4 regions of the Lysinibacillus sp. NPDC056232 genome follow, and region 3 is predicted to be linked to each of the others. Evidence: riboswitches for the same ligand, from Rfam matches in the RefSeq annotation. Region 3 holds a riboswitch; each other region holds the start of a gene.
The links. A riboswitch is a leader RNA that binds a small molecule or an ion and turns the genes downstream of it on or off. The one in region 3 is predicted to bind S-adenosylmethionine.
Positions count from the first base shown of each region.

Region 1: it holds a riboswitch for S-adenosylmethionine, as region 3 does, so the genes downstream of both, ACFCYJ_RS05520 (YezD family protein) here and ACFCYJ_RS25305 (O-acetylhomoserine aminocarboxypropyltransferase/cysteine synthase family protein) in region 3, are expected to answer to the same signal.
Region 2: it holds a riboswitch for S-adenosylmethionine, as region 3 does, so the genes downstream of both, ACFCYJ_RS16530 (MetQ/NlpA family ABC transporter substrate-binding protein) here and ACFCYJ_RS25305 (O-acetylhomoserine aminocarboxypropyltransferase/cysteine synthase family protein) in region 3, are expected to answer to the same signal.
Region 4: it holds a riboswitch for S-adenosylmethionine, as region 3 does, so the genes downstream of both, ACFCYJ_RS14265 (Na+/H+ antiporter NhaC family protein) here and ACFCYJ_RS25305 (O-acetylhomoserine aminocarboxypropyltransferase/cysteine synthase family protein) in region 3, are expected to answer to the same signal.

Region 1 is NZ_JBHJTF010000005.1:15,843-23,512, reverse strand. Features, by position in the region: gene ACFCYJ_RS05535 (ABC transporter ATP-binding protein) at 1-397, opposite strand, end outside; gene ACFCYJ_RS05530 (acyl-CoA dehydrogenase family protein) at 412-1,554, opposite strand; gene ACFCYJ_RS05525 (ECF transporter S component) at 1,572-2,159, opposite strand; gene ACFCYJ_RS05520 (YezD family protein) at 2,356-2,526, opposite strand; SAM riboswitch class I at 2,595-2,691, opposite strand; gene ACFCYJ_RS05515 (phosphopantothenoylcysteine decarboxylase domain-containing protein) at 3,103-3,777, opposite strand; gene ACFCYJ_RS05510 (hypothetical protein) at 4,149-4,280, opposite strand; gene ACFCYJ_RS05505 (LysR family transcriptional regulator) at 4,441-5,316, opposite strand; gene ACFCYJ_RS05500 (DMT family transporter) at 5,451-6,350, shown strand; gene ACFCYJ_RS05495 (general stress protein) at 6,500-6,847, opposite strand; gene ACFCYJ_RS05490 (Dps family protein) at 7,044-7,484, opposite strand.
Region 2 is NZ_JBHJTF010000022.1:76,832-84,501, reverse strand. Features, by position in the region: gene ACFCYJ_RS16535 (methionine ABC transporter ATP-binding protein) at 1-841, opposite strand, end outside; gene ACFCYJ_RS16530 (MetQ/NlpA family ABC transporter substrate-binding protein) at 946-1,776, opposite strand; SAM riboswitch class I at 1,865-1,970, opposite strand; gene ACFCYJ_RS16525 (pyridoxal phosphate-dependent aminotransferase) at 2,203-3,372, opposite strand; gene ACFCYJ_RS16520 (hypothetical protein) at 3,703-4,026, shown strand; gene ACFCYJ_RS16515 (carbon-nitrogen family hydrolase) at 4,376-5,170, shown strand; gene ACFCYJ_RS16510 (PucR family transcriptional regulator) at 5,258-6,826, opposite strand; gene ACFCYJ_RS16505 (amino acid permease) at 7,183-7,670, shown strand, end outside.
Region 3 is NZ_JBHJTF010000057.1:11,032-18,701, reverse strand. Features, by position in the region: gene ACFCYJ_RS25325 (DASS family sodium-coupled anion symporter) at 1-487, opposite strand, end outside; gene ACFCYJ_RS25320 (glycerol-3-phosphate acyltransferase) at 668-1,300, opposite strand; gene ACFCYJ_RS25315 (hypothetical protein) at 1,328-1,564, opposite strand; gene ACFCYJ_RS25310 (hypothetical protein) at 1,544-1,873, shown strand; SAM riboswitch class I at 1,882-1,995, shown strand; gene ACFCYJ_RS25305 (O-acetylhomoserine aminocarboxypropyltransferase/cysteine synthase family protein) at 2,114-3,415, shown strand; gene ACFCYJ_RS25300 (hypothetical protein) at 3,738-4,124, shown strand; gene ACFCYJ_RS25295 (homoserine dehydrogenase) at 4,700-5,686, shown strand; gene ACFCYJ_RS25290 (MerR family transcriptional regulator) at 5,740-5,970, opposite strand; gene ACFCYJ_RS25285 (hypothetical protein) at 6,370-6,525, opposite strand; gene ACFCYJ_RS25280 (hypothetical protein) at 6,538-6,705, shown strand; gene ACFCYJ_RS25275 (response regulator transcription factor) at 6,790-7,482, shown strand; gene ACFCYJ_RS25270 (hypothetical protein) at 7,460-7,615, shown strand; gene ACFCYJ_RS25265 (sensor histidine kinase) at 7,631-7,670, shown strand, end outside.
Region 4 is NZ_JBHJTF010000018.1:130-7,799, reverse strand. Features, by position in the region: gene ACFCYJ_RS14290 (GmrSD restriction endonuclease domain-containing protein) at 1-1,528, opposite strand, end outside; gene ACFCYJ_RS14285 (DUF7662 domain-containing protein) at 1,544-1,798, opposite strand; gene ACFCYJ_RS14280 (winged helix-turn-helix domain-containing protein) at 2,116-2,685, shown strand; gene ACFCYJ_RS14275 (restriction endonuclease) at 2,718-3,032, shown strand; gene ACFCYJ_RS14270 (protein NO VEIN domain-containing protein) at 3,166-4,176, opposite strand; SAM riboswitch class I at 4,550-4,657, shown strand; gene ACFCYJ_RS14265 (Na+/H+ antiporter NhaC family protein) at 4,765-6,048, shown strand; partial or broken gene ACFCYJ_RS14260 (hypothetical protein) at 6,624-7,670, opposite strand, start outside.

The DNA of each region.
Region 1 (7,670 bases), on a different contig from region 3:
TCTTTTTCGTTTTCCCAAGCTTTTGTTTTAATGCAAGCACAATATTGCTACGTGCCGTTAACCAAGGAAACAGAGAATAATCTTGGAATACTACACCGCAATCTGGCGCCTGTGTTTGAAGCGACACATCATCAATCGTAATGTCTCCGGCGTTTGGTTGCTCGAGTCCTGCAAGCAAACGAAGAAAGGTACTTTTTCCACAACCACTCGGGCCCATCAGAACGAGAAATTCACCTTCCTGCACATTGATCGAAATGTCGTTTAAAATTCGAACATTTTGATAACCGAAATGAATGTTTTTCGCCTCTATTTTATTTTTTGTTGCTGGCGCAAGCGCCTCATTCGTCTTCTCCAAGTCATTATTGTCATGCTTTTCTACACGCTCTAATAGCACCATGATATTCACCCCTTCTAACGTTGTAAGACACGTCTTCCTAATTCTTGTATGGTCATATCTACTGGCACATGTAGCGTCATCGTCCGTAAATTACGCCAGTAGCGATCAAAGCCGTAGCGATTAGCTGTAGCACGACTTCCCATAACCTCAAACATACGAGAAGTGATGTCTAGCCCTATTTTCGTCGTCACAATTTTCGCAACATTCGCAGCATCGTCTAACGCTTCACGTTCTGCTAGCGTTATGTTACTTCCTTTTAGCCAAAGCTTTTGGAACAATTCATCTGAACGTTCCACCACTAATTTGGCCGCCTCTACCTGAGCAAAAAATTCACCAAAATGTTTTTGAATAATTGGATCCTCTGTTGCTGAAGTGTAGAGCGGTGAACGCGCTCTCGTTTCAGTTTGTGTGTAAATTCTTGCTGCTTCAAATGCGCCTTCTACAATACCTAAATACAGATGATTTAAGATAAAGCTTGAAATATTTAAACGTAGGCGAGAAAACTCATCGCGATTAAAGCCATTCTCCAGTACTTCATTAAGTTCCACACGTACCGCATGAAATTCGACTGTCCCACTATCTGTCTGACGTTGACCAAAATTATCCCAATCCCCTTTCACTTCTATACCTATTCGTTTAGTAGGTATTATAGCCAACAAAGGCTCTTCCCGACCTTCTAACAGCGCTGATGCTAACAAATAATCAGAATCTACACTACCTGAGCAAAATGTTTTCTTACCTTCAAAAATGTAATGTTTGTCATGCTTCGTTGCCGTTAACTTAATATCAATAGGGTTAAAGGCATTGCCCCAAAATAAATTTCGTTGTACGGTTTCCGTATAATAACGCACTTTTTGCTCTTCATTTCCACATAAATGTGGCGTCGTTAAATTGACAAAATGATAACCAAAAATATGTGCTAGCGAGCTATCTACTCTAGCAAAAATACGCACAACCTGTAGGACATCAAGCCAATCACCTCCTAAACCACCATATTCAGTCGGAATTAAGAGTTTTAAAAGTCCACTTTCCCGTATTAAATCTCGCTCATTTTTAGCATTCCCCCCTGCTTGATCTCGCGTGACGGCTGTTTCCTTAAATTTTTGCGCAAGCGAAGTTGCAATTTCTTCAATCTTTTTAACTGTTTTTGTCGTCATTATTATACCTCCTGTTTTTAATATGTACGATTATATTTCAAGCATTGCTGAGCCATCCAAGTTCGAATATTTCGGAATACTATCATTGTTACAATCATGACAATGACACCTTTCACTAGATTGAATGGTAGAATCCCTAATACAATCATATCTGTTAAAGCATCCCCCTTCACAGGTTCCATTCCTAAAAATAAAGTGTACATTGGTAGGAAAAGCACATAATTCAGAAGGCTCATACCAACTGCCATCGAAGCTGTACCTGCAAGCAAACCAATGACAAGCCCCTTCCCACTTTGTATTTTTGAATAGAAGAAATACACCGGGATGATAAATAACACGCCTGTTGTAAAGTTGGCCATATGCCCTACCGGTACACCAGTCATGCTTCCTGACAATAACCAATCCAATATATTTTTTAATAGCTCCACTAAAATCCCTGCAACTGGTCCCATCGTCATTGCTGCTAATAAGGCCGGCACATCACTAAAATCTACCTGTAAGAAACTAGGAAACGGTGGTAACGGAAAATTAAATAACATCAATACAATTGATATACTACTCAGTACACCAATATTCATGAAATATCTTAATCTCAAATTGCTCACTCCTTTTTAAATCGCTACTAATTAAGAAAAACTTCAATCAGATGGGTATTCTTCATACCTACGGATCCTACGTTGAACCAATCGGGCTTTTACGGTCAGTTCAGTGCCCTTCTTACTGCCGTAAAACGGGGTCAAAAAAAACCACATATAAGCGTAGGAAAGATTCCTGCTTATGATGTGGCCTCCAGATTTCTAGTCAGCTGCGATTATTCGGTTTTTTTTGTGGAAATCTTTGCTTTTCAAGTCGATTAATTTGCACAATAACGCCATCTTGAATGGTGATATGCACCTCGCCAAATTGTAGATTTTGAATAGCATTGGCAATCACTTCTAATTTCTTGTCATCAATCTTTGCTGTTTGAGACATTCCGATACACCCCTTCTCATACTTTTTTGTACAAAAGAGGTCAACGCATCATGATGATTCGATGGACCCCCTTATCTGTCAGAAAACTCTGCTGGATTTGGCACCGATTCATATCGGTTGCCGAGGCTTCATTAGGCCAAGTCCCTCCGCTTCTCCTGATAAGGTATTACGTTTCTTGGAAATAATTCTATAATTCTGAAAACCTATTGTCAATATAAATATTACAAAACCTAGACGAATACTATGAAATTAAGCGAAATGGTTCATTTTGTCAGTAAAAGGGACGCAAAATTTATGAAGAAAGCTTGTGAAAGTTTTAGCCTGAGTTCCTCTTTTTCAGCGGATGTTTGGACACCCACTGAAAAGTAGCTTAAATCCGCATTCATCTCACACTTCTGCTGAAAGAAGTTAAATAACTTTATTGGGTTTTCTTAAATACCTGAGGTCCATAAAAAAACTGTGTAGACGCACTTTCCGTCTGCACAGTTTTTTTGCTAGCATAAATTGAATGATTTTTTTCATCGCTGATAGGGATGACTTCTTCGCTGATAGACATCGCACTCGCATAAGAGAGATTTAATGTTTTTGTAAGCATCCCATTAATGCTTTGGCTGTTTGTTCTTTGCCCATCACCTTAATGGGTTGTCCTTCAGCCGGTACGATCCAATGTGGCTCATCTCCACCATATAAAGACTGTGAGCTATTAGCTACCATAAATTGAGCATTGGCCGATTCCATCCGTAGACGTGCCCGGGACAGTAAAAATTCCTCATCATCCGTTGCCTCAAGTTTAAAGCCTACTAGAGTAACTTTCGGCTGCCACCCCTTTATTTGACCTAATACTTTAGGTGCCTTTTTAAAGTGGATGATAGGTGGCTCGTCAGATGGCATTTTACCGGTTTCCTCAAGTAAATTCCCAGATTGGTCATACACTTTGTCAATGAGCCAATCAGAACCTGCAGCCGCCATAACAACGATATCTATCTGTTCTTCCTGAACAGCATGTCGAACTTTCTCGCCTAAATCTTCAATGCCTTCAAATCCAATGGTACGCATTTTATCTTTATTCGTTGGAAGCTGTGCGAAATAACCATGCATATACAATACGTTTGCCCCAGCCGCTAGTGCCGCTTCAGCTAAATAACAGCCCATCGACCCTTTCGATAAATTCGTATGTCCACGCACACGATCCCATTTTTCAAGTGTTCCCCCACTTGTAATGAGTACGGTCTTACCTCGTAATGTCCCCATACACTCACCTTTTTTCTAATCAATTTCGCCTTGGCGTAATTGTAGCTGTCGCTTTGCTTTCGCTACAGAAAACATTTGCCGCTGACGCTTCGCTTTCGCGCAGATAAACAATGCGTCCGGATTTTGAATTGTGCCTAGGCCTGCACGAGGGCCGACACGATGTCGGTCATTTCGGTAATGCCACAGGACGTGGCGTTTTTACCGATGCAGGTCAGTTAGCCGTTTTCGCAGGATGAGAATATTTTAGGCTAACATCCTTGTATTCATCCCTTTGAAAATCCGTGACATCCGCCGGAGGCTTTGGGCCAACATGATGTTTTCTGTGCGAAAGCGCAGTGCTAACGTAGCGTCAGCAACATGATGTTGGTCACTCAGTCGTGTGTTGCTGTCGCTGCGCTTTCGCACAGATAAATTGCTACAGGACGTGGCGTTCTTAGACTGAGTTCCTCTATTTCAGTAGGTGTTTGGACACCCACTGAAAAAGTAATCAAAATTGCATTCATCTCTCCATCTTTAGAGGTGGGAATCTTCTGTACCTGCCGCTACGCTTTCGGTACAAAAAAGATCTGCTGAATGAAGATAAATATACAAATACTATTTTAACGTAATGCTATGTGATGCTTCAATGTTGTTTTTATAGCGCTTGTTGCTCTCCACTAAAAATTATTTCATATTTTGCTCTTTTAACCAGGAACTTAATATCTCCGCAAATTTCTTTGTTACTGGTGATGCTTGGTGATTCATAGCTAATCCAATTGTGCGATAGCCTCCTTGTTTTAAAGGTATGGCTTTTATCGTAGGTGGTAAGTTATTTATCACTAATTTCGGTAAAATACTAATTCCAAGCTGATGAGAAATCATCGAAATAATCCCTACCTCTTCCGATAATTCAAAGCGAATATTTGGCTTCACGTGATATTGCTCTAACAGGACTTTTACATCATTTGTCCCTTTATATGAAGTCATGATAAATGGCAAATCTTCTAGTTCAACAATATCAATTTCTGCTTTATCATAGAGTGGACTTTTATCGGAGACAATACACAGCAATGGATCTTGCTGTAGTTCAGTATACCGAAATTGCTTTGACTTTTGACCATTTAAAAATCCTGCATCCACCTCTCCACTCAATAGCCATTGTTCTATTTCATAATAATCTCCCTCACGTAATTCAACTTGTATACCAGGAAATTGATTTTCCATAATATGAACAATTTCTGGCATCCAGTTTGAAGAAATACTTGAAATCACACCAATTCGTACTTTCCCACGCGTAACGCCGAGTATATGTGCTGCTTCTTGCTGTAACAGTTCCTGTGCATCGAGGACATGCCTCATTGCCCTTAACATTGTATCTCCTTCACTTGTTAACGTGACACCCGCTCGACTTCTGTGAATGAGTGCAAAGCCGAAATCCTTTTCTAAGCTTGAAACAGCATGACTTACAGCAGATTGGGTTAATCCTAATGCCTCTGCTGCTTTTGTAAAGCTAGCTACCTCAGCCACTTTATTCAAAATCTCATATTTGACTAAACTCATTGTCTTGTCCTCGATATACATGAATTTTTTTAATACTGATTATTATAAACATTCGTTTTACTAATCACAATACAAGAGATATAGTAAATTTTAGGTTGAAAACTGTTTTAGTACACAGATTGTGGGTGAGCATAATGAGTATCCAAGGAAAAGCAAATTTATTAATGGTTATAGTAACAATGTTTTGGGGATTATCTTATACCTTTATGGTAATGGGGCTTGAAACAATGGCTGTTTATAATGTGGTGGCATTGCGTTGTATCATCGCATTTTTCGTAGCAGGTATCATCTTTTATAAACGTATAATTAAGGCCGATGCTAAAACTTTAAAATATGCGGCTATTCAAGGGTTTCTATTATTCATTGTGTTTGTTCTAAGCTTATTGGGACTAGAAACAACTTCGGTATCAAATGCTGGATTTATTTTAAGTCTAACAGTTATTTTAGTACCTATTTTCAGCAGTTTTATTGACAAAAAATTACCTTCAAGAGCCGTTAGCTTTGCGATTGTTTGCACAATGATTGGGATTACTGTTTTAACTGCTCATGGCTCATTTACCTTTCAAAAAGGGGATATTTTAGTAGCCATCGCAGCACTATGTTATTCGATTTATTTACTGTTAAACAGTACATTTACACGTAATGTTGAATCAATTTCATATGGCATTTACCAGCTCGGTTTTGCCGGGATTTATGCACTCGTGTTATCATTCATTTTCGAAACACCAACGCTTCCAAATACAACGACTTCTTGGATTGCTATTATAGGACTCGGTGTCATTTGTAGTGCTTTTTGCTTCGTAGGTCAAACTGTTGCACAACAGTTTACTTCTGCTACACATACAGGACTAATATTTTCCTTAGAACCAATTTTTGCAGCGATGTTTGCCATGATGTTTATTGGTGAAGGAATAACGATAAAAGTATTAATAGGTGGAAGCTTTATTCTAATTGGTAACCTTGTTGCGCAATTAGAGCATCTTCATGTATTACGCTTTATTAAAAAACATGATGACGAAAAAGCTATACATTAATTATGTTTAAATTCGCACTCTACAAACAAACAGAGTGATGCATTTGCACTCACTCTGTTTGTTTTATATTTAGTAACGCTCCGTGTGTTCAAGAAGAAACTCTCCCTGTTACAGTGAATCAGGGAGAATAGCAATCATCCTTATATATATTATGTCGTCATAGGTTCAATTGATGGCTCAGCAAATACTACGATGACACCTTGTTCTACGAGATGAGCATAGTAAGCTGTTTGTCCCTCTGTAAGATCAAATCGCTTTAATCCTTCCTTCACAGCCGATTCACCGGTAAACCAAGACTTAAATTGATCCACCCAATTCCCTACCTCATGTGTTTTAACATTAGCATCCCATTCTACACCTTCAAATTTGTTTGGATCCTTTGCAATAACATGAATGTCCTCTATTTGATATGCTTCTAATCGCATACTTTCTAAAATATGAAGCATTTCTTCCCTTGTATGGGCCACTTCAATTTGTGGGTTTTGTTCATTTATCATGCTCAATTCCTCCTAACTTATATGGCTTACTAGGTATCTACCCTTCCTATTCAAGAATAAACATATTTTGTCCATTCTTCTCCGAACTGTAATATATGTTATATCTTCGTGATATATGTTACTTTTATGAAACTTCAAAAAATAGGCAACGGAAGTTTTAAAAAAATTCCCATTACCTATCATTTTTAGTTGGTTTTTAGTGCCCGAGGAAGGCCTTCAACATCCATGTATGCTTTTCAAGGGACTGGTACATAGCATTTAGTATATCCTCTGTTCGATCGTCCCCTTCCTCTGCCGCAAGCTCCATTGTTGAATTTAAAGCTTTCATAAGTTTTTGGAAATCGGCAATGGTTGTAGCCACCATTTCCTCTGTCGTCTCATTCCCTGTCGCTTCCGCTATACAGGACAGTTCAAGATGTTCTTTTAACGTAGCAACTGGTTTGCCATCCTTAGAAAGAATACGTTCTGCAATTTCATCTAGATTTAACGTTGTTTCATTATATAATTCTTCAAATTTTGCATGTAGTGTAAAGAAGGCATTTCCCGTAACATACCAATGATAATTGTGCAATTTCGTATAAAGTACAGACCATGTAGCGACAAGTTTATTCAATTGTTTGTTTAAGTTTTGTGTCATTATTTCTCCTCCAATGTGCCCGTTGTTCTAGCCATTAGTATGCGTTGCAAAGTGTATTAGCTATACGCCATTTTTCCCATTGACACTAATTTGTAATACAAAACTAAATTCTTTCTACTTTAGGCTACTCACTTTTCCGCGTGAAATTTTGCTCTACGACGGGAGCACTTGAGCAGCCCTCGCTAC
Region 2 (7,670 bases), on a different contig from region 3:
CTTCTGCAAGTAAAGGTTTCCCTGTACTTTCGCCAAGGAATGTTAAACGAATAACTCTTCCCGAAACATTTAATTGCTCGATAAGGGAAGGCGATAAATTACGTTGAGAAATGGTATTTAAAAATTTTCGTGTCGTTGGATGCTGAGGCTTCGAAAATAGCTCTATAGCAGAGCCATATTCCACAACTGTCCCTGATTCAAGAACGGATACATCATCGCAAATTTTTTGAATAACATTCATTTCATGTGTAATGAGTAAAATAGTGATGCCCAGCTCACGATTAATTTTCAAGAGAAGCTCAAGAATGGCGTCAGTTGTTTCAGGATCGAGAGCACTTGTCGCTTCATCACTGAGCAAAATCTCAGGCTCTTGAGCAAGGGCACGTGCAATAGCGACACGTTGCTTTTGCCCCCCAGAAAGCTGGCTAGGGTAGCTATCTAATTTCTCTGTTAGGCCAACAATTTCTGCATATTTTGCAACGCGGTTTTTCACTTCAGAGTCGTTATAGCCTAGAAGCTTTAATGGTACCGCGATATTGTTGTAAACAGTCGCTGTTTTCAAGAGATTAAAATGCTGGAAGATCATCCCGATTTTTTGACGTGTTTTGCGAAGGTCGTTTAGAGAAAGGGAAGTAATATCTACATTGTCGATCAATACTTTTCCTGTTGTTGGACGCTCTAATAAATTAACACAGCGAATAAGAGTACTTTTTCCTGCACCACTGTAGCCAATAACTCCATGGATTTCACCTTTTTTGACATGCAAGTTAATACCATCTACTGCTTTGACGATATCTTTTTTAGTTTTAAATTCTTTTGTGATATTTTCTAATTGAATCATACTGTGATATCTCCTTTCTAAGCCCTTCTATAAAGCAAGAATCTGCTAGTTTTCCGTAGGAGTCTCGCAGATTCTCGATTGTATGAAAGGTCCTTAATCGTCAATTACCAGCCCGGAATAACAGAACCTTTGAATTCTTCTTCAATAAATTTGCGTACTTCATCAGATTGATAAGCTTCAACGAATTTTTTGATTGTTGGGTCGTCTTCGTTTTCAGCACGGACTGCAATGTAATTCACATAAGGAGAGTCAGTAGACTCTAAAAGGATTGAATCTTTTTTAGGATTAATGCCAGCATCAAGAGCGAAGTTCGTATTAATAGCTGCTACATCTACTTCACTAAGCTGCTTCGGAATTTGTGCAGCTTCTAATTCAATGAATTTAAAATTCCTTTTGTTTTCTTCGACATCGCGAATAGATGCTGTTAAGTCTGCACCTTCTTTTAATTTAATGATGCCTGCCTCTTGAAGGACAAATAGAGCACGAGCCCCGTTCGTTGGATCATTTGGTAACCCGAATGTTGCACCATCAGGAACCTCATCGAATGATTTATATTTCTCAGAGTATATGCCCATAGGATTTAAAATTGTTTTTCCTACTGGCACTAAATCTGTTTTGTGATCTTTGTTAAATGCATCGAGGAATGGCTTGTGTTGATAACTATTTACATCAAGATCACCCTCGGCTAACGATGTATTTGGTAAAACATAATCAGAGAAAGTTTTTAGTTCAACCTCTAAGCCATTTTCTTTGGCAACTTTTGCAACAACCTCTGCAATTTGTTCGTGTGGACCAGAAGTCACACCTACTACAATTTTATTTTCATTAATAGCCTTACCTTGACTACCTTTATCTTCTTTAGTACCGCAGCCTACTAATGCTGCTACTAATGTGAGACTTGCTAAACCTAATAAAAATTTGTTTTTCTTTTTCATGAGACATACCTCCAAAGTTGTTTTATCGGTAGTTAAAAATAAAAAAAACTCTCTTATAAACTAAGAGAGGCTCATGAAAAAACGTCCTCTCTTATCTATCAAACGATGATCGTTTGCAGGATTTAGCACCTTCCTTAAAAAAAGGAGGTTGCCGAGCTTCATAGGGCCAGTCCCTCAGCTACTCTTGATAAGAGATTTATATTATTTTTTTGTAAATCCGATATACCTAATATAGATTATAGGATATAGTAAGTCAATTGAATTTTTAAAATATTTTATTTTGCTATACTATTTAGTCGAAAAAGAGTCCGCTAGAAGAAGGGGTAGGGCAACTAAAAAAGATAGGAAATGAAAAACTGTTCTTATAGCAAGTTTGAGCTAATGGAACAGTTTTTCGATAGAGTCTACTTAGGTATGGGGATATGTTCATGAGCTAAATAGGTTTAATTTTTCAACTCTACTGATTGCTTCACGTAAGCGTTCTTCACTAACAAGTAAACCGACCCGCACATAGCCTTCGCCATATTCACCAAAGCCATTACCTGCCGCTACTGCGATATCAGCTTTGTCGAGCAATACATCAGCAAACTGCTCGCTCGTATAACCTAATGGAACAGGGAGCCATGCAAAGAAAGAACCCTTCGGTGCGGTTACGTGCCAACCAATTCGCTGTGCTTCTTCGATAAGAATATTTCGTCGCCGCTCATAAGTCGCTCTTAGCTCATCCGCGCAATCCTGAGATGCTGTAAGGGCAACCGCTGCTGCTTGTTGCACAGCGGGGAATTGACTACAAAATAGATGATCTTGAATAAGGTTAATGGCTGCAACAATATCAGGGTTACCAACTGCAAAACCAATGCGCCAGCCTGCCATATTATACGTTTTGGATAATGTATACATTTCGATACCGACATCTTTTGCACCGTCAGCTTGCAGGAAACTGATAGGTTTATTGCCGTCAAATCCAATCGCCCCATAGGCAAAATCATGTGCTACGATAATGTTGTGCTCTTTTGCAAAGCGTACTGTTTCCTCAAAAAATTCAAGTGTTGCAGTACCACCAGTTGGGTTATTCGGGTAATTCAAGTAAAGCAGCTTCGCCATTTCTTTTACTTCATCGGATAAAGCATTATAATCGGGCAGGAAATTATTTTCTGCAAAAAGCGGCATGACTTCAAAATTAACATCGCCTAATACGACACCAGATAAGTAATCTGGATACCCTGGATCGGGTAACAGCATTGTATCCCCGGGGTTTAAAACGGCTAACGGTAACTCAACAAGACCGATTTTCGTACCACCGAGAATAGCTACTTCTGTTTCAGGATCAATGTCAACATTGTATTCACGTTTGTAGAAGTTTGCTGCTGCTTGGCGTAATTCTGCTATGCCACGAAATGGAGAGTATTTATGATTTTGAGGATTTTCTGCTGCCTCCTGTAATGCTTTAATAATGTGTGAAGGAGTGGGTTGGTCAGGATTACCTTGACCAAGATTAATAACATCACGCCCTTCAGCTAGAGCAGTGTTTACTTTTTGCACAAGTGCTGCAAAAAATTGAGTTGGAAGTTGCTGTAGTTTTTTTGAGAATTCCATCCATGTTCACCTTTTTCAGAATATAATAATTATTAAAGATATGAAGCAAATAGTATTACTTTTTTTACTAAATGTCTATAGCCATCATATAAAAGAAACAGCGAATAGAGAACGACCAGTACCGTTTTATAACCGGCTTAAGGAAAGTGTTGGTCGTACACAGATGTAGTTTTGTAATATAGTTTGATAATTTATAAAAAAACACATTAAGGAAAGTATGGTGTAATCATGTGATAGAAGTGAATAAGGCGTTGATCAAATGACCGCATAGACTTTTTCTTGAAATGGATTTTATCCACTTATATTTTTTAAAAAAGGGGAAGGTAGATTATGAATACGGAAGCCATATTAGAAATTTTATTATACAAATTAGAAGAAGGTACTGGAAATGAATTTCACAAAATAATGGTAGAACAAAGTATTCCTCTTCACGAAAAAGAAAAAATGAAAGTTATTAGTTATGGTCAATCTTTACATAACCCTGATTCGTATTATTTAATAAGGGAATATGAAAATAGTAAACATTTGGAGAACTCACAACGAAAATTTTATAGTAATTCTGAGTGGTTAAATGGTCCAAGAGAGCAAATCATATCTAAGATTAAAACTAGTACCCAATCTATTATACCTAAAACCAGTCTAGAATATTTATGACATAAATGAAAACTACTAATTAATAGTCTTCTTGAACTAACGAGAACTTTGGTTGAATATATCATGAAAAGGCCACTCCATGATGGGTGGTCTTAATTGTTGTTTTTATTAGAAGAAAGACCACCTTTTTATGGATGGTCCACAGTGAAAAATAGGCGACTTCAGGAGACCCAAAAGTGACCAAGCGACTGAAGAAATCTAAATTAGACTACTTTTAAATGTAGTATAATGAAATTCACAAAAGCATAAATGCAGTGAAACAAACGCTTTTGTAAGTGTTGAAAGTTGTTTGTACATTAAATCTAAAAGGTATTACTTTTTTTACTAATTGTCTAGAGGAGGAATAACAATGAAAATCGGTTGTATTCAATTAAACGTAGGCTTTGGCAAAGTAGAAGAAAATTTTGCTCGCGCTGAGGACAAAATTCGTGAAGCGGCAAAACAAGGTGCAGAAATTATTGTACTACCGGAAATGTGGAATTCAGGCTATGCACTTGAAAAATTACCAGAGCTTGCAGATGTGGATGGAGAACGTTCGAAAGCATTTTTATCAGGTTTAGCGAAAGAGCTTGGCGTACATATTGTTGGTGGCTCTGTTTCAACGAAGAAGGGCGATAAATTTTACAACACGATGTATACGTTTGATAACAATGGTGAGTTAGTAGGTGAATATAACAAGGCACATCTTTTCCGTTTGATGGACGAGCATTTATATTTAGAAGCGGGCGATGAAATGAATCGCTTTGCCCTAGGTGATATCGAGGCTGCAGGCGTGATTTGCTATGATATTCGCTTCCCAGAATGGCTACGTGCTCACGCCTTAGAGGGAGCAAAGGTATTGTTTGTACCGGCGCAATGGCCGACACCACGTATCGACCATTGGAAAACATTGTTGCAAGCACGTGCCATTGAAAATCAATGCTTTGTGATCGCTGTTAATCGTATTTCTAGAAAGGTAGAAAACTTCAATGGTCAATCAATGATTATTCAACCATGGGGCGAAGTGCTTTGGGTTGGCGCAGAGGATGAAGAAGTCGCTGTCATTGACGTGGACTTCTCGATTGTCGATGAAGTACGAGGCAGAATTCCAGTTTATGACGACCGCAGACCAGGATTATATAGCGGAGTAGTTACCGAAAATTAAAATCTGATAGCACGCTCAAGGAACAAAGCAACCTTGAGCGTGCTAACCAATCAACACCACCGATAAACCCCGCAAAAGCAAAGTATTTTAGTTTTTATCCTCAATTAAAGAATTAGCAAGCAACATAAATTCAAGCGTAATCCGATTATGCCCCTTCATGAAATTTTCCCCTAAGAGACTTTCAAGCTTTTTTAAACGATGGTAGAGCGTTTGGCGGACGATGAACAGTTGGTTGGCAGTTTGTTGTTTGGAGCCGTTCGTTTGTAAGTATACTTGCAAGGTTTCTAATAGCTTACTGTTATATTTTTTGTCGTATTCAATAACGGGCTGCAAATAATCTTGAATCACTTCCTGTAAATTTACTTGCATCTGTAATTTATAGATGAGGTGATACAGATGTAAATCATCATAAAAATAAGATGTTGTTTGTACTTTACTGCAAATATACAATGTTTCGAGTGCAGTTTGATAGCTCTTCGGTATTTCCTCTACGTCTGCAACGACTTTGCCAATGGCTATTTGATACCCTTGAACCATTTGTTTTTTATAAAAATCAGTTTTCTGAACGGAAGAAACTAATGTATTTAATAATTCGCGACTCGATTTACTATCTTTCGTATGGAGTAAAATAAAAATGACATAACTTTTTCTTTCACATAAAAATGGTATAAATCCATTTTGCTCAAAAAGATTTCGATAGTAGAGCTTACTGTAGACAATATCCTCTTGTACCTTAGAGACTGCATTAGGAGTTGCTAAAATAAAAACAGCCCCGCTAGAAAGCTTATAATTAGAATGATAGGTGACGATAAATTTATAAATTTCCTCTTTCGATAGTTTTTGATCGATCCAATCCGCTAAAATAGAGGCATCCTCAATGTCCCTTTTCTCTTCGATATAAAATTCTCTCATTAACAACTGTGCCAGGGCAGTAGCTGTACGGTCTAAAATAAGTAATTCGAACTCTGAGAATAGACCATCCTCTCTATAGAGCGTTAAATCTGCATAATGCTGGTCAAAAATAAAGATTGGTTCATTTTTAAATACGGGTGCTGATTTTTTCATCGTTACTAGTTGTTGGCGCTTATGATGCGGCATCTTTGGAAAAAAGATAGGCTCTCGACCTTTAATAGAAAAGATAATTTGTGTCTTCAATTCATGATACATATTTTGTAAAATTTCTTCTGCGGTTTGCCCTAATAGAGCATTTTTATTTAATGTTTGAGAGTAGGATTCTAAAGTAGAGATCATTAAATATTGTTGATTCATAATTTGACTATGTAAATCTTGTGTAATACGGACGAAAGGAACCGTGTCATGAAAAACGATAATAGGGAAGCTGTGACGGTTAGCAAGGGCTACAATTACTTCCGGGATGGTCTGTATGGAAGTCCCGTATTCAATGCACAATGCCGCGCAATTTTTTTGGATTAAGGATTTTACGAAAAAGATAAAGTTCTCTATGCTGTGCTGAAGGCTTATCCCTGTTGTTAAAACTAATTCATCACCAGCTAGAAAATTATCTACTTGTATAATTTCAATGACATGGGCCCACTTTACAATGCGTAATAATCCTTCTTCACCAGCTACGACCTCCGCACTTTGGAAGTATGTGTTTTCTAATACATCCTTCACTTGAAGCTTAAATTGACTCATTTTATCCCCCTTCCTTTTAACTTATTTCAGCGGGTGTACAAACATCCGCTGAAATAAGTTGCCTCCGGCGGATGTCAAGGAAATCGGAAAGGAGTTCTTTGTGCAAGCACAAAGCCGATTCCGGACGCAATTATGCCGAGGCATAATTGATCATAGACCTTTTTCTTAATTTCTTATTGATGTGTTGTTTTTGCTTAAATAAACTGAAATATCATATTTTAAGAATGTTTAGTCTATTTTACATTATGTTTAAAACAAATGTATAGAATTTTACAGTTTGTCTATTACTTCGTTTCTATGTAACATGTAAAATTTTTGTAAGCGGTATTCCAATCTAATAAAAGAGGTGGGCTGATATGGAGCAACAGACGCATTTACAAAGAGGGTTAAAGAAAAGGCATATGACGATGATCGCTATTGCAGGGGTTATCGGAGCTGGGCTATTTATGGGGAGTGGCTCAGTGATTAACTTAGCCGGCCCTGGCGCAATTTTATCTTATATATTTGCGGGTATTATCGTTATTCTTGTCATGCGAATGCTTGGAGAAATGGCAGCTGTCAATCCAACAAGTGGGTCTTTTGCGCATTATGCACATGAAGCAATTGGTCCGTGGGCTGGTTTTATGATTGGCTGGTTATATTGGTTTTTCTGGGTTGTCGCCATTGCTTTAGAGGCAACGGCAGCAGCTGCGATTATTCAATATTGGTATGATGGGATCCCTTTATGGCTACTAAGTCTTTTATTAACCGTAGCACTTACTTTAACAAATGTTGTTTCCGTAAAAGCTTTTGGTGAATTTGAATATTGGTTCTCTCTTATTAAAGTTACAAGTATTATAGCTTT
Region 3 (7,670 bases):
CAGAAGGGACAAAGAATGCAAGTGCAATAGATACTAAAATAGCACCGAATACTATGGCTTTCGTTTTTGTTCCTACTAGTGAAAGGATCCATAGCGCAAGACGTTTATGTAAATTGGTAATTTGCATGGCTGCCGCTAGGAAAAGAGCTGCGGCTACTAGTGCAACTGCTGAATTACTAAATCCGCTTAATGCTAATTTTAATGCATCTGATGTTCCTAGCACTTTCGTTGGATCTTCCAGTGACGGAGCTAAGCCTAGTAAGATTGTGACGAGAGCAATAATCATGGCAGAGCTAACGGGATAGGATACTGCTTCTGTAACCCAAAGGATGACCGCGAAAGCTAAGATAGCCAAAGCCCGTTGTCCTGCTATAGGTAAATCGCCGCTGTTAGGTAAAAAAGTTATGACGATTAGTGATGCGAATGCTAATGCAATCCAGAGTGGCTTCAAATTACGTTTCGGTTTTGCTTGTTCAGAAGTAGACATACTTTCTCACCCTTTCTAGTATTTTCTATAACATCGACTAGTAGAATGCTTTATTAAGAAAGTAATTTGTCTATTTATTGTAAAAAAAACTAGTGTGTGAAATGCTCTCTATTTATAGCGATAATGGGCAGTTACGAGAAAATACGCGGTCATAGAAAAGACAATAATATCCAAAATATATTATTTTTTCTTTTTAAATGCTGAAGTAACTTTAGGCTCAGTTCCTAGCATCAATCGTTTAATATTTTCGATATGCAAAATGATGGCTATACCAAAAAGAAGTAGGGCTATAATCGTTGGGTATATTCCAGGAATCCATAAATATGTGGCTATACAAAAAACGAGATAAAATACAAGTACACCGATAATTAAATAGTTCGTCAGGAAAGATAAAATAACAAATAAAATGAGTGCAAATAAGCCGATTTTCCAATCAATCGCAAGTAATATTCCTATGATTGAAGCGGTACCTTTGCCACCGTTGAAGCCCATATAAAATGGGAAATTATGACCAAGAATGACACCGGTAGCTACGATATAGGTAAAGAGCCAAACGTGTATTTCTGTTAATTGTGTTAGATCTGCGAGGTAGGCATGTGCACCGATAATAGCGGCAACGCCTTTACCGATGTCGATAAGTGCAACTAATACGCCGTATTTCCATCCAAGGGAGAGTGTTGCGTTAGAGGCACCTGCATTGCCATATCCAGTCTTTTTTAAATCTACCCCAGATAAAAATTGAGCAACTTTAGAGCCGTGAACACAGCCAATTAAATAACCAACAAGAAGAAAAATAATAACGGCTTTTATCATAAAAGTCCTCCTTTCTAAATAATAAGCTCATGACCAAAATGTGTGGTTGATTTCCGTTCCGACTGGGCGCTTTGTTGCTGCCACTTCGCTTTCGCACAGATAAAACATTTGCCGCTGACGCTTCGCTTTCGCGCAGAGCAGAGCTTCCTGGGGGCGTCCGATGAGCCGCTTTTGTTGCTGTCGCTTCGCTTTCGCACAGAAAACATCCGCTGCGCTCCAGGGTCTCGGGCCAACAGATGTTTTTTGCGCGAAAGCGTAGTGCAACGAAGCGACAGCAACAGCACCGATGTTGGTCACGAAGGCGTTATCACAGGACGTGATGGTTTTAGCCTTCGTTCCTCTATTGCTGATCCCCAAGGAGTCGCCCAGTCTCCACTACAATCAACTTATAAAAAGGGCGTACATTTTAACAAATTTCACCCCGAAACTTTTAGTGATGAGCTATGTAACACTAAAATAATGTATGCGTTCGTATTACGTAAAAAAGCAGACAGAAGTTTCGGAAAAAATAAAATTTTAGTGTTGACAGAGAAAAAGTCTATGTTTATACTTTGTAACAACGATGGAAATTGAATCTCATACTCTTATCAAGAGCGGCGGAGGGATAGGCCCTATGATGCCCAGCAACCAGTAAGTGACGAACTTGCTAAGGTGCTAATTCCTACAGATTCTTACTTGGATCTGGCAGATAAGGGGAGGAAAACTTGCAACCGCAACCCTCTTCTTAGCTGAAGAGGGTTTTTGTTTTCTACTGAAAAAATCCTCCTCATCTCCGGTACCATCGTAAAAAAAATAACCATTTGGAGGTATACAATGACAAATTTTAAACCAGAAACATTGCTGTTACACGGTGGCCAAGAGCCAGACCCGGTAACAGGATCTCGTACAGTACCCGTATATCGCTCAACGGCATTCGTTTTTAAAGACACTGCTCATGCGCAACGTCTTTTTGCCTTAGAGGAAGCCGGCAATATTTACACAAGAATTACAAACCCAACTGTAGATGTTTTTGAAAAACGCGTCGCTTTATTAGAAGGCGGTACAGCAGCGGTAGCACTTTCATCTGGTGCAGCAGCTATTGCATTTTCAATTTTAAATCTTGCTGGGGCAGGGGATGAAATTGTTGCAGGTAGCTCTTTATACGGAGGTACTTATAATTTATTGGCCAACACACTACCAAACTACGGTATTAAAACAATTTTTGTAGACGAAACAAATCCGGAAAATTTCCGATCAGCTATTACGGATAAAACAAAAGCGGTGTTCGCTGAAATTTACGGTAACCCAAGTTTAAAAGTGCTAGACATTGAAGCAGTAGCGAATATAGCACATGAAAACGGCTTGCCATTAATTATTGATAGCACATTTGCTTCACCGTATGGCTCTACACCAATTGACTTCGGTGCAGATATCGTAGTTCATTCCGCAACAAAATGGATTGGCGGCCACGGTACAACTTTAGGTGGCGTTGTAGTAGATGCAGGGAAGTTTGATTGGACTCGTGGACGTTTCCCAGGCTTTACTGAGCCAGATGCTTCTTATCACGGTTTGCGTTATGGTATAGACACAGCATCGGCTGCATTTGCCACAAAACTGCGAGTGCAATTACTACGCGACTTTGGACCAACATTAAGTGCAGACGCAGCATTTAATTTATTACAAGGTTTAGAAACGCTTCATTTGCGTATTCCTAAACATAATGAAAATGCATTAGCGGTAGCTGAATATTTACGAAACCACCCATCTGTGGAATATGTAAATTACAATGGCTTAGAAGATTTCCCTACCCATGAGTTAGCTAAAAAATATTTGAGAAATGGCTTCGGTTCAGTGCTTACATTTGGTATTAAAGGTGGACGTGAAGCAGGGCGTAAATTAATCGATAGTGTGAAATTATTCTCGCACGTAGCAAATGTAGGGGATGCTAAATCATTAATTATCCATCCAGCATCTACTACACATCAACAACTATCAGCTGAGGAGCTAATCCAAACTGGCGTAACCGAGTCGCTCATTCGCTTATCCATCGGTTTAGAGGCAGTAGAGGACATTATTGCAGATTTAGAACAAGCTATTAAACAAGTAACAGCTTCACAACAACAAGTAGAAGCTTAATAAATAAAAGACATTGGCTAATGTTGTAGCGTTTACGTATTTTCTCATTCGATAGGCCTCATTTGGTAATGCGTAAATCGTTGCTGCATCATCCGCTTGCCTCATTTGGTGAGGGTAACTGAATCTCTTTAAAAATAATACCTAGTAATTTTATAAGTATTGTTGACTCACTTAATTCCTTGCTTTATACTAGGAAATAAGAAAAGCGTTCGACATTTAGTTTTCATAAGTGCTCCCCCACTTTTGAATATATGAAGGGGAGTAGTTGCTCAGCCAGTAGCTACTCCTATCTACCAAAACTGATGATAAAGGAGTGTTTTAAATGGGAAATGTGTATAGTGCGCAAAACATTGCATCTTATCTTATTTATGAGTTAAATGAAGGTCATGTGTTTGTGAACAACATGTCCATTCAAAACATACTTGCATCAGTTGAGAGTACATGGCAAGAGATCTTTGGACATTCAGCTTTTAAGGAAATTGTTTATGTCAAAGAGGAAGGCTATACAGTAAAAGAAGTTTTTGAAGCTTATGAAGGCTATGGAGCAAGTCATATTCCTCTACCTGCGACAGAGTATTACTTAAAATACGGAACGTTCCAATTAGTTGAACGTACGTATGCAATACCAAATTTTACGCTAGAGGAAATAAGACTGGTGCAACAAGCTCTAACACAATATCGTTATAAATGGCTAGCCAAAGCTAGTTAATTATCCCTCATAAATTTGTGCTCATTCTCTGCTGCTACAGGGAATGAGCTTTTTAATTAGATGTTGGAAGATATACTGGCATAATTGAAAAAAAATTATTGATATATTTCAAAAGAACAATTTTTATGAATGTATTTACATACATATATATAATAGAAGAAAGGTTTTTATTTCTTTAATAAGAATCGTCGTCAATATTTGTTCAATTATTATAGATCAAGTGAAAAATCATATAATAAAGGAATGAAAACGATTTCCTTTGCACTTCTAGAGGAAACAAATGTCCATCCTAGAAAGATTTTTCTTGTGCAATGTATGTATTTGCGTTACAATTTTCTTTAAGTTGAATTTCGAATTATTTGAATTTGTGTGTTTCACAAACTTTGTATCTTCAGTCAGAATTTTTTTGTAGGGAACGTGAAACACCATGACTAAATATCTGTCTGAAAACGAAGTGTTAAACAAGGCAAACTGACCTGCTTTGTAAAGTCGGCGAACAATTCAAAATCTGTACGAATTAAGCTGAGACGAAATATAATGAAACTGCGGAATGTAAGTTGGAGGGAATAACAGAAATGGCAACTATAAAGGCAGCTATATTAGGATTTGGAACGGTAGGTCAAGGAATTTACCATATATTAAACGAAAAGCGTGAAGAGCTTAAAAATAAATTAGGAATCGAGCTAGAAGTAGCAAAAATTTTAGTTACAGACGCCAGCCGTGAACGTGTACCAGGGACAGCACATTTAATGACAACTAGTATGGATGAAGTCTTAGCGGAACCAGGTATGCAGGTTGTTTTTGAGGCGATCGTCAACGAGGAGCCAGCATTTACTTATTTAAAGCGCGCTGTTGAACATAAATGTCATGTCATCACAGCTAACAAAGTAATGTTTGCAAAACGAGGCTTGGAGCTACAGGATCTTGCAAAAGCAAACGGTGTTTTTGTAGGCTTTGAGGCAACGACTGCTGGCGGTGTACCAGTTATTAAAACGATGAAAAACATCTTGCTTGTCAATGATGTTAGTCGTATTCAGGGTGTTTTAAATGGGACATCCAACTATATTTTAACGAAAATGCGTTCACAGGGCTGGTCGTTCGACACTGCATTAAAAGAGGCGCAAAATTTAGGTTATGCGGAGGCAGATCCATATAATGATATATCCGGACAGGACGCCTTCAAAAAATTAATGATTTTAAGTGCTTTGGCATTTGGTGAACAACCAGACTGGTCTGAGGTCGAAGTAGTCGGAATTGATAGCATTTCGGCAGAGCAAGTAAAAGAAGCGTGTGAAAAAGGCTTGCGTTATCGCCATGTAGCTGAGGTTGAGAAGCTAGCAGATGGTAAAGTGGTCGCGAAGGTTGGGCCGCAATTAGTTGATAAAGAACACCCACTTTATCCAGTTGATGACGTCAATAATGCTGTGGCATTGGATACTAATTATATTGGCACATTAACGCTAATTGGACCTGGGGCAGGTATGTATCCGACAGCTAGTGTTATGGTTGAGGATTATGCGGAAATTATCGGTAAGCGGGCTGGATTTGTCGTAACAATATAATAGATGCCTATCATTCAACAATGTTCAACTTGTTTGAATGATAGGCATTTTTTTTAATCCTCATCTTTAACATCAATATCCTCTGGAATAGGTGTATTCCGCCAAATTTCAATTTCCTCTTTAATACGATCTAATTGCTCAAAATAAGTGCTGAACTGCCCGCTATTAATCAGTATTTGATCCCCGTCGTATACTGAACGAATACGGCCCTCGTAAACTAGGCGAAGTATTTGATCCTCTGGCATACCAAGTTCGAGGGCTGTTTCTTCAATTGTTTTATACATAAATTTCGCTCCTTTTGTTGTTTTTATTATAACCTCCCTTTAATAGAAAGCCTACTATGGGTTAATAAATGAAAGAAAAAGGAAAATGGTAATTGTTTACTTTTTGATAAATCTGTATTATTAATGTTAATGGGTTGTGGGGGACTATTATTAGCACTGCCCATTTTTCTACTTCGAGCATTGCTTTAGTCCGATGTCTTTTTTTCTAATTAATTCGTCTAACAGGTACAACTATTTGAACGATTGATAGCATCCCTGTCTTTTTTTTGTTTAGAAGGGATACTATGTTATTGACATTAGAAGGATGTAAAACGCTTTGAGGACAAGTCATACAATACAATTTTTAGATTAGGAACATGTAAGATTAATTTATTATATTTATTGCTGTTTTGCTAATTGCTAATTTACATATGCCCTGTATATAAGTTGATCTTCGTTACGACTGGGCGACTTCTCGGGGATCAGCGATAGAGGAACGAAGACTAAAACCATCACATCCAGTGATAACGCCTTCGTGACCAACATCGGTGCCGCTGCCGCTTCGCTTTCACGCAAAAAAAACATCTGTTGGCCCGAGAACCTGCAGCGAAGCGGATGTTTCTGTGCGAAAGCGTAGTGCTAACGCAGCGTCAGCAGCACGATGTTGGTCACTCAGTCATTGCCACAGGACGTGGCGTTCTTAGACTGAGCACCTTTATGTCAGCGGATGTTTGGACACCCGCTGACAGAAGTTAAAACCTTAAGAAATTCTTCATTTTTATAATAACTGGTTTTTAAGATTTAAAAGGTACACTATTAATTGAGAGCGAGGTGTATATCATGACGAAACTAACAGTTCTTGTAACAGACGATGATCAAGATATTCGTGATGGTATTGAAATCTATTTAAAGAATGAAGGCTACAATGTCATAAAAGCTGCTGACGGCTTAGAGGCACTCGAAAAATTAGAAACCAATGAAGTACATTTAATTATTTTAGATATTATGATGCCAAATATGGATGGAATAACAGCGACGTTTAAAATTAGAGAAGAGCTCAATATTCCAATTATTATGCTTAGTGCAAAGGCGGAGGATGGCGACAAAATTCATGGTCTATCTGTAGGTGCAGATGATTACGTTACAAAGCCTTTTCATCCGTTAGAGCTATTGGCTCGGGTGAAATCGCAGCTGCGACGTTATGTACAACTTGGGACGTACAATGAAGGCGCAGCGAAGGTGGAAATCGACGGACTTGTCTTAGATGAAGATGCAAAGGAAGTCATCTTAGAAGGCGAGCCTGTTCGATTAACACCAATCGAATATAAAATTACGGAATTATTGATGAAAAATGCAGGGCGTGTATTTTCGATAGGAGAGATTTATGAGCGTGTATGGAATGAGGAAGCTTACAATGCAGAAAATATTGTGGCTGTACACATTCGAAAAATACGTGAAAAAATCGAGGCAGATCCGAAAAATCCACGTTATTTAAAGGTGGTGTGGGGCGTTGGCTATAAAATGGAAAAATAAAATAGAGAACTATGTTACAATCGCAGGTTTTATAGCAGGGGTTATTGGACTAATTTATTTTGGTGTGTATGCCTATCAGTTAGTAACTGCCCGCTCTTCGGGGATGTTACAATTGCTCGAGAAAATTTTTTAGAGAGGAGTTAAAAGTATGGTGAAAAATTGGAAACCTCTTCTCGCTCTTTTATGTT
Region 4 (7,670 bases), on a different contig from region 3:
CGGAATTCCATTTTCGTTTTTCTAACTTGTTATCCTCACAATATTTACGAGGGAATATATGATGTATATCTGTACTTTCATCTAAAAATGTAGTAAAGTCCATTGAGCTACCTGTAATGAAGTCTAAACAACCCTTTTTTAGTATTAGTGCATTTACTCCTTTATACGCAGCACTTAACCGAGATTGTAAAGAAAGTAATCTGGTAGGTTGGAAGTATGCTCGTTGTACAGTATCTGGTTCTTTTCCTCCATCAATCCATTCCATCATTCCAGAAACATCCGTAGCAAATCTAGTTTCATTTGCTCCTCCATACATCTCACCAAATACACCACACCAATACCAACTAGATATTTTTTGTTTCACTGTGCTATCCTGTGCTTTGCTTTTAAGTACCGTGAACATAACCGATAATGGGATTAATTGAGTACTGTATGGTAAATCACGTGCAGTAAAAATCCGTTGTTCCTTCAAAAAGTTAGCCGCTTGAATAAAGCCTTCCATTAAATCCTCTGAATACTTTTGATATTTCTCTAAGGTTAGTTTTAAAACATCACGTTTTTTACAACTTATTGCTTCCCCACCATTTTTACGAACATAATAGCGATCTAAAAGCGTTATCGCAGTTAAAAAATCTGATGAAGATACTACTTTTAGTAGTGCTTGATCTTGATTTGCATACGATAAAGCAGACAAATCGATCATTTTTTTCATTCGTTCTTCCCAATCTTTTCGAAGTTCAAAATTATCTGCAGCAAAAGTAGCTGTTACCAATTCAAAAACAGTTAACGAGACTCCGCCAGTATTTACATTTTCAAAAACTTGGCAAACGGCATCTTTAGGTGTATTTTTTCCTAAAGTAATAACTGGCACTTTATACGTTTGAATTGGTACTAGTACTTCTTTGTTAAATTCTATATAATCTTGAAAGATTAAAGGGTCGTAATTATAGAATTTTTGATACTCACTCATCCACATCATGCATTCCACAGAATCATAGACAATGTTTAATGGAAACATTTTATTAGCAAATTCTTTCTCTCGCGTACTAACATCTAGCTCTATATCTCGCCCAAAATTTGTTCGGATAATTTTATCTTCTGGAACAGAAATTACTGCATCTACACGGTCCGTTGTACTATTCAAGCTTTTTTCAATATCTAAATAATAATAGCGTTGGATTTCTTTATTTTTTTCAGTACGCGTTTGTACCGGTTTTCTCGAATATAAAGAGTTAAAAATTGACGTCATCCTTTGCTGTCCATCCAAGACTAAAATTTCTGGACTATCTGCTGCATTAGCACCTGTAAACGGGCGATATTTAAAACGAATTTCACCATTTTCACTAAACTCCAAAAACATCAATGCTCCAACAGGGTATGCATTTGAAATACTTGCGATTAATGCTTTTATACGATGATCATCCCAAACCCATCCACGCTGGAAATCTGGTAGTTGAATTTGTCCATTCTCTATATTTTTTAAAATATCTACAATTGCTGTATCATTTGACTTAAATGTGCTACTCATTTTAATCTCCTTTTTTCATCTTATTATATCTTTCTTAAAAATAACTTGATTTCCCAATTGAATTGATTGAGTTTTGTAACCAGCGTCAACCCAAGAGTGCGCTTGTGTATGAGAACCAATATTATTACTCCACCAAGCAGAATATTTATATGCTGAGTCGGGAAGTTTAAAACCTAAAATCATTTCGATATTTCCAAAAGAAAGTGTAATACACTCTGAACCATTTGATTTTAAAAATTGTTGTAGTTGCAAATACTTTTCCCCACGCATTATATCCCTCCTCCGGTATTAAATCACACAAACTCTAAATGTGGACGCTTCCCTTACATAAAAGGTAAATGTTTCACGTAATTATTTCCTATATTTATGGCTGACTTCAAGACCAATAAAACACTCAGGATGTGTTCTTTCTTCCAATAAGCTGTTTAATCTCCAATTCTACTTCTTATCAAAACGCCCTAAAAATGGCATTAAATTATATTTTTTCCTTATACCTATATTATACATAATATTAAGTCCCACATCTTATACAATTATCGTAAAATAAAAATATAGATTTTTTATATTAATACAAAGGAATGACTCACTTGCAAATACCTACTTATGAACAATTTATGTATCCCTTTTTAGACTATCTAAAAGATGAAAATGAGCATACATTAAAAGAATTGTATGAATTTTTACCTCACTATTTCAATTTATCAGAAGAACAAGTAGAAGAACTTCTCCCTAGTGGAAATCAAACAGTTGTCGTTAATCGAATAGGTTGGGCACGTACTTATCTTAAAAATGCCGGTCTAATAAGTAGTCCAAAACGTGCTGTATTTAAAATTACATCCGAAGGCTTAAAACTTCTTAAAGATTCGTCTGATAAAGAAATCAATCAGAAAGTATTAGAACGTTATCCTCAATTTTTAGCATTTAAAAATCGTACAAAACCTTCCACAGATTCTGATATACAAACAGTTATTTCTGAGGATTCCAGGACCCCCTTAGAAATTATGAATGAAAACGATCAAATCTTAAAGCAATCATTGCAAACCGAACTATTAGAAAAAATTATGGAATGCTCTCCTCAATTCTTTGAGCAATTAATTGTAAAATTAATCGTAGCAATGGGTTACGGAGGATCGATTTCTGATGCTGGGAAGCGGTAGGAAAATCTGGTGATGGTGGAATCGATGGCATTGTGAAAGAAGACATCTTGGGGTTAGATAAAATCTACTTACAGGGAAAACGTTGGACAAATCCAGTTTCAAGACCTGATATCCAAGCATTTGTAGGAAGCTTAGTAGGCTTTAAAGCTAACAAAGGGATTTATATCACTACATCTCGTTTTACAAAAGAAGCAATTACATATTCCGAGAGTATCGATAAATCATTAATATTAATTGATGGAATGAAACTTACTGAGCTCATGTTTTTATACAATGTAGGTGTATCGAATGTACAGATCTTTACAATAAAGCGTATGGATTTAGACTTTTTTGAGGAAGGTTTATAACCCGGAGGCAAAATGCAGCAAGCTTATTTGAAGTTTGCTGCATTTTTTAAGATATATCGAGTCTTTCTTATGTAGAGAAAAATCCTATTCTTTATCGTCAAGTATAGGAGAATTTATTTTGAAGTTTAATAATTCATTTATTGTTTTCTACTCGTGTGCCATATACATCAATTGTTGATGGAATATATGCATACTTACGTGTCAACAAATCATTTACTGAGTTATAACTACTAAAGTCATTATCTATTTCCATTTTCATCTCACTTTTCTTGCCTACACCATATACACGTACTAGCCACATTTCATCCTTATACTGAATAATTTTTTCCAATTCAGGATAAGAAATTGAGTAGACTGCACTTGTATTTGTTGATGTTGTACCCTTAACTTTAATTTTTATTGGTTTTGGAGGAGACTGTGGCTGTAAATAATCAAATGCTGTAATATCGTATCCTAATCCATCACCTTGCGTTTGCTCTACATGCTCTACCTGTTCTCCGTATTTTTCACCGAATACTTCTATTACTTTCTTTTTCACATATTCAAATACTTTTTGCTCTGCAGTATCACCAATTTTTTTACGTTTTTTCAAGTCTTTTTGTAGCTTTTTTCTAACTCTAGACTCTCCCTGCTCGTAACTAGAAGTCGCAAACATTTCCTCGTTAATTTCACCATCTTCTATTAGTTCTGCTTCAGGGCTATCTTCGTTAAAAAAGTTGTCAAACAAGCTAGCCCAAGCTTTAGGACAGGGAAATAAGTAAGCCTGATTCCCTCGTCCATTTTCTTGAAAGGCTGAATATTTTTGCGGACGATCAGATTCCATATCTCCCCAAACATCTCTAATCATAATTGGACGTTCTAAAATTGTGTAATCTACATCCACCTTATATCCTTCATCTGACCATAGATTTTTCTCCTGTAGCTCATGCGGTTGTTCTGCAATATAACAATCTGACGTTGCTATACCTACCGCTCGAATTGCTTGATCATAACAGCTGTAAATTTTATTTCCAGCCTTAATTGTAGCCATTCGTTCGTACGCATGATTACTATTTCCATTTTTGTTTTTTTGAGGGGACCACATATATCCTCCGATGATTTCTTCTTCGTGTGTAGCATTTTGCATTACAATAAAATTACTCATATGTTCACCCTTAGTTTCAGGAAACGTTCCATTTCAATTTTAATATTTTTTGAATTTTGTATTTTTACTATAATTTATGATTATTACATTGTCAAAAAGTTCATTAATAGATGAATAATCTTAAACGTTTATAGTTTGGCTCTATTTATGATTACGGGCAGTGTGTTTTTAATTACGAGAGATTAAAGACACTAAATTTCACGAAGATTTAAAGCTTCTCTCATTTTGCCGTGGTAGCCTTAAAGTAAAGTAAACTTTTTTGAGAAAATGTACTTTGATGTCGTTTTGAAATTCAGTTTGATTAAAAATAAGTTGCAAATATAGATGTTTTATTATAACATTTTATTATTGTACAAAAAATAATATGTTTTTCTTCTTATCAAGAGAGATGGAGGGACTGGCCCTATGAAATCTCGGCAGCGGAACTTTGTGAGTAAGTTACTGTGCCAAATCCAGCAAGCAATGGCTTGATAGATAAGAGGAGTGTTTTATAGATATAAGACCTCTTCTTGTTATTTCAAGAAGAGGTCTTTTTTAGGAAGAGAATGGACAAAGACGTATCCATTTTTAATTTTTGGAGGTAGAACAATGAAGAAAGAGAATCCATGGGCGTTAATCCCATTTGTTGTTTTTTTGGTTTTATTTATTGGTTCAGGGGTTATTACAGGTGATTTTTACGCCTTCCCTGTCATTGTAGCCATTGCCATTTCGGGCGCTGTGGCTCTGGCGATGAATCGAAAAGAATCGTTTTCGCAAAAGGTTGATATTTTTTGTAAAGGCGCAGGAAATTTAAATGTCATGCTGATGGTTGTTATTTTTCTATTGGCTGGAGCCTTTTCAGAGGTAGCAAAAGGCATGGGGGCAGTGGACTCCACTGTTAACTTTGCTCTGTCAGTCATTCCGCCAAACTTACTTGTCGTAGGCTTGTTCATCATTGCCTGCTTTATCTCCCTATCAATGGGTACTTCGGTAGGAACAATTGTTGCACTGGCACCAATTGGAGTTGGGATCAGCGAGCATACCGACTTTTCCATGGCTTTAGTAATGGCAGCGATTGTTGGCGGTTCGATGTTTGGCGATAATTTATCCTTTATTTCAGATACAACCATCACTGCCGTTCGTTCACAAGGTGCACAAATGAAGGATAAATTTAAGGTGAATTTTTGGATTGTGTTGCCGGCAGCTATTGTAACGAGCATTATTTTAGGGGTTATCACAATGGGTGAAACGGCGACACAAGTAGAGCATTTAAGCTATAGCTGGGTAAAAATTGTTCCCTATGTTTTGGTTATTATTTTTGCGCTAGTAGGAATGAATGTTTTCCTTGTCCTTGCATTTGGGATTGTTCTCGCCGGGGCTGTTGGCTTAGCGGATGGTAGCTATCAGTTAATGGACCTTTTTCAAAAGATTGGCGAAGGAATGTCAGGCATGTATGAAATGGCATTTCTCGCGATCTTAATAGCTGGAATGGTGGAGATTATTAAGCTTAACGGGGGAATTGACTTCCTACTTCACCTTGCCACACGAAGAATTAAATCAAAAAAGGGTGCTGAATTCGGGATTGCCGGCCTTGTGAGTCTTACTAATTTCTCTACTGCCAATAATACAATTGCTATTTTAATTGCTGGTCCACTTGCAAAAAATATTGCTGATCAGTATGGGATTGAGCCGAGAAAGTCCGCAAGTATATTAGATATTTTCTCCTGTACGATCCAAGGTCTTCTGCCATATGGGGCCCAATTCCTGGCAGCCGCAAGTGTAGCTGGAATATCGCCAGTGAGCATGCTGCAATACTCTTTTTACCCGATTTTGATAGGAATTTGTGGGATTATCGCTATCCTTAGTGGATACCCGAAACCAAAGAAAGTCTGAACTTCATTACTTTAAAGTGACGGGTGTAGCTTTTAAAAATATTGATTTTACATTGAAATAATCCAATTGTTTTGAAAGAAAGATTAATCAAAACGATTGGATTTTTTATTTGAGGTTATTCTTCTTTGTAATAAATTTCGATAAAAATCTTAAAAAGGTTGATTAAATTCACCTGTACCTTTAATCTCCACAGTTTCCTAACTTTTATCAATTAGTCTTTAACAAATAGGGCCAGGAGTTCAACTCCCGTTCACTATTCCAAATCTCAAAAATTATTAATATAACTGCGTTTCACATCCAATCTATGTATAGAGACAGCGGGAGTCGAACCGGCGTCTCCTAAAAGCGCTGTTTTATCAGTATTTATAAGGGCTTTTAGCTATTCTTGAAAATCTCTGACCTAGTTTTGACCAAGGTTTTGAAAAACACCTTACGGAGGCAAGTTTTTATAAATTGTTATATACATTTTCAATTTATCGCGACATATTGTTTATTAAATTAATCTTTTGCACTGTTACATAGCTAATAAAAACTTGAAAATAGAGTTTTAATCTTCAGAATAAATGCGTAATACTTTATAAATTATCAATAACTGCTTTATATTCACTTTTAAGTAAAGTATTTTTATATTTATGATATTTTTTTATATACTCTTTGAAAACCATTTGTTCAATTGGGTTTTTTATTTCTTCTAATATACTTAAATATAGAGCTTGTTGAATAGAATTACTTAATATCTTTATATCAGACTTTAAAAGGTTATTTCTCGCTACATTTGGCATAATTGATTTATTGTATATATTTAACTTAAATTTTAGTTTATTTCTCCAAAAGAATATCCCATTATTAAAAATTAGTTTGGCTTCTTCAACAAAAACATTTCGCACATATAATTTTGCTGATTTTACGTCACCATTGGATTTGATTTCAACATATTTATTCATACCTTCAATACCAAAAAAATCCAATTCAAAATCATGGTAAAACGTCCCAGATGAGTTATCATGATAGAAATCCTCCAAATCTTCTAAATCACTAAAGTTCAAACCTTCAATAATTGTTTCACCTTCTAATAAACCATTAGGAAATTTTTTATATTCAATAGTTGGTGAAATGGCTATTACAATATCTTCATCATGGTAGTTCTCTCTATAATATTCCTCGATATCATCAATGTACTCTTCAGCTTCAATAATCTCATTTAAATCACTCGAATCATTAATCTCCAAAAAACTAATTAATTTCATATAATTATTTCCTATAAATTTATTTAAAGAGATATTTTTTTCTATTACAGAGTCTACATTTAGTCCATCAAAACAATATTGAATTTTTACTTTTTCCACCTCATCCAAGTACTCAATAAAATTAGGGGATAACTGCTTTGTCCCATATAAGGTAACATCTACATCTTCTAAATATTTCGATAAATCTATCTCTAACTTTTTTTCATCTTCATAAGATTTCACTTGAAATCTATTTTCATTAACAATATCAACAATTATTTGAATATCTTTAATTAAAAAGTTATCCCTTATATATTCTTCAATTTCTGAAACACTTTCAAAAACATTGAAAAATTGTTCATAATCTAATATGATTTCTGTTCCTTTAAAAACTAA